Regions from separate parts of the Flaviflagellibacter deserti genome, predicted to be linked through region 1. Evidence: riboswitches for the same ligand, from Rfam matches in the RefSeq annotation. Region 1 holds a riboswitch; the other holds the start of a gene.

The links. A riboswitch is a leader RNA that binds a small molecule or an ion and turns the genes downstream of it on or off. The one in region 1 is predicted to bind thiamine pyrophosphate.
Region 2: it holds a riboswitch for thiamine pyrophosphate, as region 1 does, so the genes downstream of both, thiO (glycine oxidase ThiO) here and thiD (bifunctional hydroxymethylpyrimidine kinase/phosphomethylpyrimidine kinase) in region 1, are expected to answer to the same signal.

The regions. Positions count from the first base shown of each region.
Region 1 is NZ_JBHSJF010000006.1:513,697-517,814, forward strand. Features, by position in the region: gene ACFPFW_RS09465 (hypothetical protein) at 1-340, opposite strand, end outside; gene ACFPFW_RS09470 (hypothetical protein) at 404-1,060, opposite strand; gene ACFPFW_RS09475 (hypothetical protein) at 1,198-1,416, opposite strand; gene ACFPFW_RS09480 (DMT family transporter) at 1,611-2,549, shown strand; TPP riboswitch at 2,603-2,706, shown strand; gene thiD (bifunctional hydroxymethylpyrimidine kinase/phosphomethylpyrimidine kinase) at 2,696-3,514, shown strand; gene ACFPFW_RS09490 (UDP-2,3-diacylglucosamine diphosphatase) at 3,584-4,118, shown strand, end outside.
Region 2 is NZ_JBHSJF010000006.1:627,518-631,635, forward strand. Features, by position in the region: gene ACFPFW_RS10020 (nitrate reductase) at 1-847, shown strand, start outside; gene ACFPFW_RS10025 (BA14K family protein) at 892-1,326, opposite strand; gene ACFPFW_RS10030 (hypothetical protein) at 1,399-1,731, opposite strand; TPP riboswitch at 1,980-2,075, shown strand; gene thiO (glycine oxidase ThiO) at 2,065-3,240, shown strand; gene thiS (sulfur carrier protein ThiS) at 3,246-3,452, shown strand; gene thiG (thiazole synthase) at 3,454-4,118, shown strand, end outside.

The DNA of each region.
Region 1 (4,118 bases):
CGGCTCCGCCGGGTGCGGAGGAGACGATATCCTTCAGCTTTGCAGAGACCGGATTGTTGAACACCGAATCGACAAGCGGCCGCGGGCCCTTGCGATCGGCTGCCATTTCGTTGCGCCAGCGCGCGTCTTCGGCAAGCGTCTCGGGATAACCAAATTTCCGGTGTTGCCGGGTCGAGACGCGGATGGCGTCGCGGAGTGCGGGGTCGGAGGTGAAGGTCGCTCCCAGATCGCGCGCATAGCGCTCGACCTTCTGGCGTGCGGCGGAGTCTGTCTGCGCCATGGCCGGAGAAGCGAGTGCGACCACGATGAACGCGATCGGTAGGTGATGACGGACCTGCATAAGAGATCTCCGGCAACAAAAAGGGCGGCCGAAGCCGCCCTTTCTTCAATCCATTGAGATTGATTATTTCACCTTGCTGACGTCAACGCCGATAGTCACCGCGCCGATATTCTTGTCGCCGTCCTTAATGGGCAGCGAGACGTGCGAGTAGCGGACGCCGTCTTCCTCAACGATCGGCAGAACTTCGACGCCGTCCGAGGCGAACGTCTTCTGCCACTTGCCTTCGTCACCCTGGTAATAATCAGAGGTGCCGCCGGTTTGGCCAACGTTCCAGCCCCAGCCGTCCATCACGAAGATCTCGGTGACTGCGCCCTTGGGCTCGGCCTTCTCCATCTGCTCGGTGAGGAATTTGGACGTGGCGTTGCCGCGCGCTGCCTTGATCAGCTCTTCGCCCTTCTTTGTGTTCACCTCAAGGGAGTCCTTGGTCAGCTCGGTGAGCGAATCGACCGCCTTCTTTTCCTTCTCCGGACCGCTCTTGGCGACGCGCCACTGGCTGTCCATCACTGTGACGTCGTCCAGCGACATCTTCTTGTGCTCAGCCGTCGAGGCCTTGATCGCGGCAAGAAGCTTCGGGTCCTTCGACCACTTCGCGAGAAAGTCCTTGGCGTACTTCTCTACGGCCGGCCCAGGCATTTCTTCTTTCTTGTCCTGAGCGAAAGCCGCACCGGTGCCCATCGCCAGCGACAAAGCTACCAGCGAAGCAAAATGCATTTTCTTCATTGTAGGCGTTTCCCCTGTTTTATTTGAAGGATCTTGCTGATCCTTCTATCGGGGAACCTAGCACAAACTCCCGGTGCGAAATCAAGGGCTTCGTCGGCACCGGGAGTTGTGGATGTTAGCGCCGCATGGCCAATGCTTTAGGCGGCTCGCGGGGCGGTGTGGTCCAGGTGGCGCGAGCGATCCTTCATCGCCGCTCTCGCTGCCCGCTGCGCCTCGTCGGCGGTCTTGAAGATCTGACCGTCAATGCAGAACACACCCGGTTCCGCTGCGTGGAACCGGTAATTCGTGCCATCGCTCTCGCGAGCAACGAGACCAACCGCACGCCCCTCGACCTCGATCAGGTAAACGTCCGACATGTGGTACTCCGTACTTGGCCGATTCCCCTGCCTAGAGACCATGCCTAGACGGTTTCGATGACAAGGGTTTGGCCGCGCATACAACGGGTCCGGGGCCGCAAAGTTCCACTGAAAATTCATCCTTTCGACGGATGCTTCCGAAAGCCGGAACGTCGCTCTCAATCAATTGATTCCAGAGGTTTATCTCGCCTCCGATGCTGACCGGAATCTTGCTCAAGATTTGCTCGGCCTTCGCCTTCACTGTGATGGCGGCGCTGATCCGCATGATCGGCGACGACGTGCCCACAGGAGAGATCGTCTTCTTTCGAAGCGCGCTCGCGCTCGTGCCGATTCTGGTCTGGTTCGGGTTGCACGGAGAGATCCGTTCGGCGGTGCGAACGGCGTCGATCGGCGGGCATCTGATCCGTACCACTGTCGGTGCTGCGGCCATGTTCTGCATGTTCGCCGGCCTGGCCCGCCTGTCGCTGCCGGACTCGACCATGCTGACCTATGCCTCGCCGCTGATGGTGGTCGGCCTGGCCGCTGTCATCCTCCGCGAACCTCTGCATCTGGCCCGGCTGTTCGCGGTGCTGATTGGCCTCGTCGGCGTCGGCGTGATGCTCTGGCCGCATCTGGCCAATGGCGATCTGGTCGCCTCGCTGAGCGTCGGCTCAACCGGTGCCAACCGGACCTCCGAGGGTTTCCTGTTCGCGTTGGCCGGCGCCTTCTTCACCGCCTGCGCGATGGTTCAGGTGCGCCGCCTCGTCCAGAGCGAGGCCACGGCGGCGATCGTCTTCTATTTCTCGAGCTTTTCGGCGCTGTTTGCCCTGTTCACGCTGCCATGGGGCTGGGTCGTTCCCGACATGAAAACGATGGCGATCCTCGTTACGATCGGCTTTCTCGGCGGCGTCGGGCAGATCCTGCTGACGCAGGGATATCGCTATGCCGAAGCCTCGGTGATCGCTCCGTTCGAATACACGACCCTGATCTGGTCGCTCGGCATCGGCTGGTTCGCGTTCGGCGACCTGCCGGACCTGTTCGCGCTGTTCGGCGGGCTGATCGTCATCGGCTCGGGCATGATCGTCATCGCTCACGAACGCCGCCGCGGCATCGAACGGGCAAAAGCGCGCGAGGCCGAGGCGCCGCCGGGCTAGCAGTGGTGGGGCGGGCCGCTTGCGTCCCGAGAGGTCGCGCTATATGTGACGCCGCAATCTCCTTGGGGTGCGCTCTGCGCTGAGAGGCCTGTGTAACAGGCCAACCCACGAACCTGATCCGGGTCATGCCGGCGGAGGAAAGCGGGATGGCCCAGACGGCGTCCACCATACCGATTGCGCTCACGATTGCCGGCACCGATCCTTCGGGCGGCGCGGGAATCCAGGCCGATCTCAAGACCTTCTCGGCGCTCGGCGCCTATGGCGCGACGGTGATCACCGCGCTGGTCGCCCAGAACACGATGGGCGTACGTTCGATCCACGACGTGCCACCGCAATTCATCGCCGAACAGATGGCGTCGGTATTCGACGATCTCGATGTGAAGGCGGTGAAGATCGGCATGCTGTCGCGGCCCGAGGTCATCGAGACGGTGGCAGCCGGGCTCGAGCGCTACAATTCCGGGACGGTCGTTCTCGACCCTGTGATGGTGGCGGCGTCGGGCGACCGGCTGCTCGTTCCAGAAGCGGTCGAAGCGCTACGAACCGTCCTGATCCCTAAGGCCCTGATCATCACTCCGAACATCCCGGAGGCGGCGGCTCTGCTCGATGCGCCGCTCGCCGAGAACGAGGCGGACATGATCGCCCAGGCGGAGACCTTGTTGGACCTGGGCTGTCGCGCGGTTCTGGTGAAGGGCGGCCACGGGCTCGGTCCGCAGAGCGTCGACATCCTGCTCAGCGACGAGGGCTTGAGTCGGTTCCCGGCCCGGCGAATCTCGACACAGAACACGCACGGTACCGGTTGTACCCTGTCGTCCGCGATCTGCGCGGAACTGGCGAAAGGCCGTTCGCTGACCGAATCGGTCTCTGCCGCGAAGGCCTATATCAGCGCCGCAATCGAGGCCTCCGACCTGCTTTCAGTGGGCAAAGGGCACGGCCCCGTTCACCATTTCCACGCTCTTTGGCGCTGAATCACAGAAAACCGACGTCAAACTCATAACTGTCACAATCCTGCGCAGTAAGCATGATTGATGGCTGCCATGACTACTGCACGACTCCAGCCCCGCCGGGTACGGACGCTGTTCATTTCAGACGTCCATCTTGGAACCAAAGGTTGTCAGGCAGACCTGCTGCTTGATTTCCTGAGGGTCCACGACGCCGACACCATCTACCTCGTCGGTGACATCGTCGACGGGTGGCGGCTTCAACAGAGCTGGTACTGGCCGCAAAAGCATAACGACGTGGTGCAGAAGCTGCTTCGCAAGGGACGCGCCGGTGCCCGGATGATCTACATCCCCGGCAACCACGACGAGTTCCTTCGCGATTACTACGGCTCGCACTTCGGCGGCATCGAGGTCGCCGAGACCGCGATTCACGAGGCGGTGGACGGCACGCGCTATCTCGTCATCCACGGCGACATTTTCGACATGGTCGTTCGCCACGCCCGCTGGCTCGCGCTGCTCGGCGACTGGGCCTATGTCACCGCGCTGACGATCAACACCTACATCAACATGATCCGCCGTCGCCTCGGCCTGCGCTATTGGTCGCTGTCGGCCTGGGCGAAGCTGAAGGTGA
Region 2 (4,118 bases), 110 kb from region 1:
GATGGCGCAGGCTCCCGAACCGGTGCTGGAACTGAACCCGGCTGACGCGATTTCGTTGGGGATCGCAGACGGCGGGTTCGCCGAAGTATCGAGCGCGTGGGGACGAGCAGTGGCGCGCGTGCGGGTGACCACCGACCAGACGAAGGGTCAGGCCTTTTTGCCGATGCACTGGACGGACGACGTCACCGCCCATGGTTCACCGGGGCGAGTTGCAAATCCGGCCTGCGACGCGGTGTCGGGCCAGCCGGAACTGAAGCATACCCCGGCGCGTCTGGCGCCGTTCGCTGCGCGCTGGGAAGGACTTTTCCTGTCACGCCGGCGCTTCCGTCCCAGGGGGTTCGGCTACTGGGCGCGATCGGCCGTTCCCGGCGGTTATGCGTATCGGCTTGCGGGGTTGGAGCCGGCGGGAGAAGGGATCGTCCTCGGCCTTTCGCTGATGGCGAGCCAGAACGGGCTTCTCGACTATCATGACCGGCAGCGAGGTCTTTTCCGCGCGGCGGCGCTGGACGATGGCGGCGCGATGACCGAGTGCCTGATGGTGGGTGGTCCCGCCGGCCTGCCGGACCCCGTCTGGCTGATGGAATTGTTCGCCGACAGGCGCGTTGTGACGGCCGGAGAGCGGCGAGTTCTGCTCGGAGCGCGGTCGGTCACGCCCCAGCCGTCCGAGGGGCGGATCGTCTGCTCGTGCTTCGGCGTCGGCGAGGAGCGGATCCGCCGGGCGATCCGGGATGGGGTCGGCGATACGGCGGCGCTTGGGCGGGTGCTGAAATGCGGCACGAATTGCGGCTCGTGCCTGCCGGAATTGCGCGACCTCGTCTCGCAAGAAGCGCCGGCGGTTCCGGCATAAAAACCCCCGCTCCGTTGCCGAAGCGGGGGTTCGTCTGGGTCGCCTTACGGGCAGGCGTGCCGGAAACCGTCGTAGCCGAGATAAGTGCCGCTACGCGGGTCGTATGACCTGAAGCGCGCCGCGCAGTACTCGTCATTACGGTCGTAGGAGCCTGCATTTGCCGCAATGGCGCCGGCCGTCAGGCCGATGATGCCGGCGGCGAAGGCCGGACCGTAATAGTCCCGATAGCCATAGCCGTAATGGCGGTGGCGATAGCCGTAATACCGGTGGCCGCCACGATTGCCGTGCCAGCGACCATGACGGTTGCCGTGCCAGCGATGACCGCCGCCATGCCGGCTGCGGATCTCGGTCACATTGCTCGTCTTCTCGGCGGCCGCGACGGCGGCCGGTGCGCTTCCGGCGAATTGCGCCGCGGCGGGGCTTACGAACGAGCCGGCCGCCATGAGCGCCGCGATGCCAGTTGCGAGAAACTTTTTCATTCCCATCCTCCGGTGATCCATACCCAACCCCGGTCTATGAGAATTGTACGCACGGGAATCGGGTTCCCTGCGCTAAAGATTCGATATTTCCGGAAGGCTTGCGCCGCATGGCGCGTCAGCCTGCCTGCCTTTTTCCGCCGCCTCGGCGCGGCTGAGGCTTTCCAGCCGCTTCTCGACCTCGTCGAAGAGGGTGTTGAGGAAGTCGGTCGCATGGGCCCAGACGCGATCGCTCTTCTCATCGCAGTCGCGTTGCATCAATTGCAGGGAGGCCAGCATGCCGGAGCGCATCGAGCGGATACATTTGATGCCATCCGGGCCGACATCGCGGGCGTGCTGGGCGAGCAGTCCACGCAGAACCAGATCCTGTGAGATCAGCCAGCCTTGCAGAACTTCGATCTGGTCCATCGGCGCCCGATTTTCTGCGAGCGCCTGTTGAAAGATGCCCGGTCGCGAATCAAAACGAATCCGGACCCTTGAATAGGGGATTGCCCGTATAAGTTAGATTAATTTGACGGCCTGAAAATGCGCTGGCAGCTGAGCTGCATTTGCTATGCCGCATGGCCACAGGTTCGCGCGGCAGGCTAAATGCGTGTAGAGTATGGAGATTGTGGAAGGGCGGCTTGCACGGCGGGAACGCCGCGATTATGTCGTCTTGAACCGCGCCGGGGTGCCGCTGTTCAGCGGCTGAGATCAAACCCGACGAACCTGATCTGGGTCATTCCAGCGAAGGGAGCGTGAATGGACAGGGTCATCAATCTGAGTGAGCGCATGGCCGGTACCCGCTTCGACGTAGCCATCGTCGGCGGCGGCATCATCGGCCTGTCGATCGGCTGGAAGCTCCGGAAACGCGGGCTTTCCGTCGCGGTGTTCGAGCGCGACGTCGTCGGGTCCGGCGCGACGCGGGCCGCGACCGGCATGCTGGCCGCGACCGCCGAGGTCGAGGCCGGCGAGGATGATCTCCTGCCGCTGACGCTCGCCAGCCAGGAACTCTGGCCCGCTTTCGCCCGCGAGCTTGAGGACGTGAGCGGGCTTTCGGTCGACTACAAGGCCGAGGGTACGATGGTCGTGGCGCTCGGCCGCGAGGAAGTCGACCGGTTGCGCTTCCGGCATGATCTGCAGAAGCGGCTCGGCCTGAACACCGAATGGCTGTCCGGATCGTCGGCGCGCGAGCGCGAGCCGGGGCTTCGCCCCAACGTTTCGGGCGCCATCCTCTGCGAGCAGGATCATCAGGTCGACGCCCGGAAGGTCGCGGCCGCCCTGGCCGAGGCATTCAAGCGCGCGGGTGGCGTCCTGTTCGAGAACACGCCGGTCGTTTCGCTGGAGCGGAGCGGCGGGCGGATAACCGGCCTATCGACCGCGACCGAGACCTATTCGGCAGGCACCGTCGTGCTGGCCGCCGGAGCCTGGTCGCCGGAACTCGTGCCGGAGATCAGCCTGCCGGTCCGACCGCTGCGCGGTCAGTCGCTGGCGCTGCGGATGGATCCGCGCATGCCGGCGCTGACCCACGTCATATGGACCGAGCAGATCCATATGGCGCCGAAGGGAGATAATCGCCTGATCATCGGCGCGACCGTGGAGGAGCGCGGCTTCGACAAGGTCAACACCGCCGGCGGCGTCTTCGCGCTGCTGGAAGCGGCGCGGAGGGTTCTTCCGTCCATGGAAGAGCTGGCGATCGACGAGATATGGGCCGGCTTCCGGCCGACTTCGCTCGATGATGCGCCGATCTTCGGCGAAGCAGGGATCGACGGGCTCGTGCTCGCGACCGGCCATCACCGCAACGGCATCCTGCTCGCACCCGTTTCCGCGCGGGCGATCGAGCACCTGATCCTGGACGGACGGATGGATGGCCCGGAAACTGGTTTCACCTTTCAGCGGTTCGGCAAGAACAGCAGCCGGCTGACCGGAGGACTTTGAGGACCATGGAACTGACGATCAACGGCCAGACGCGCCAATGCGGTGCGACGACGGTCGATGACCTGCTCAAGGAAGAGCTCGACGAGGGCCATACGCGGCGCGGCATCGCGGTCGCGCTGAACGGGCAGGTTGTGCCCCGCGCCGAATGGGAGCGCGTGACCTTTTCCAAGGGCGATCGCGTGGAGATCGTCCGCGCGCTGCCGGGAGGCTGAGATGGCGAACACCGACATTTTCGACGATCCCTTTGTCGTCGGCGGCGAGACGTTCCGCTCGCGGCTCTGGATCGGCACGGCCGGTTATCCGAACCAGAAGGTGCTGCTCGACAGCGTGCAGGCCAGCCGCGCCGAGATGGTGACGATGTCGATCCGCCGCGTCTCGCTGGCGGGGCAGGGCTTCGATACCGTCAAGCTTTTGTCGGACTACAAGTTCCTGCCGAACACGGCTGGCTGCGAGACGGCGCGCGACGCGATCCTGACGGCCGAGCTTGCCCGCGAGGCGCTCGAGACGAACTGGATCAAGCTTGAGGTCATCGGTGACCGGGAGACGCTCTATCCGGACGTTCAGGAACTGCTGAAGGCGACCGAGGAACTGATCTCGCGCGGCTTCACCGTGCTGCCGTATTGCAACGACGATCCGGTGGTCTGCCAGCGGCTGGCCGATCTCGGCGCGGCGGCGGTGATGCCCATGGGCTCGCTGATCGGCTCGGGCATGGGCGTCGCCAATCCGGCGAATATCGAACTGATCTGTAACCGTTCGCCGGTTCCGGTGGTTGTCGATGCCGGTATTGGCACTGCTTCCGACGCGGTAATTGCGATGGAACTCGGCGCATCGGCCGTCCTGCTGAACACGGCGGTCGCCAAGGCGGCCGATCCGGTGCG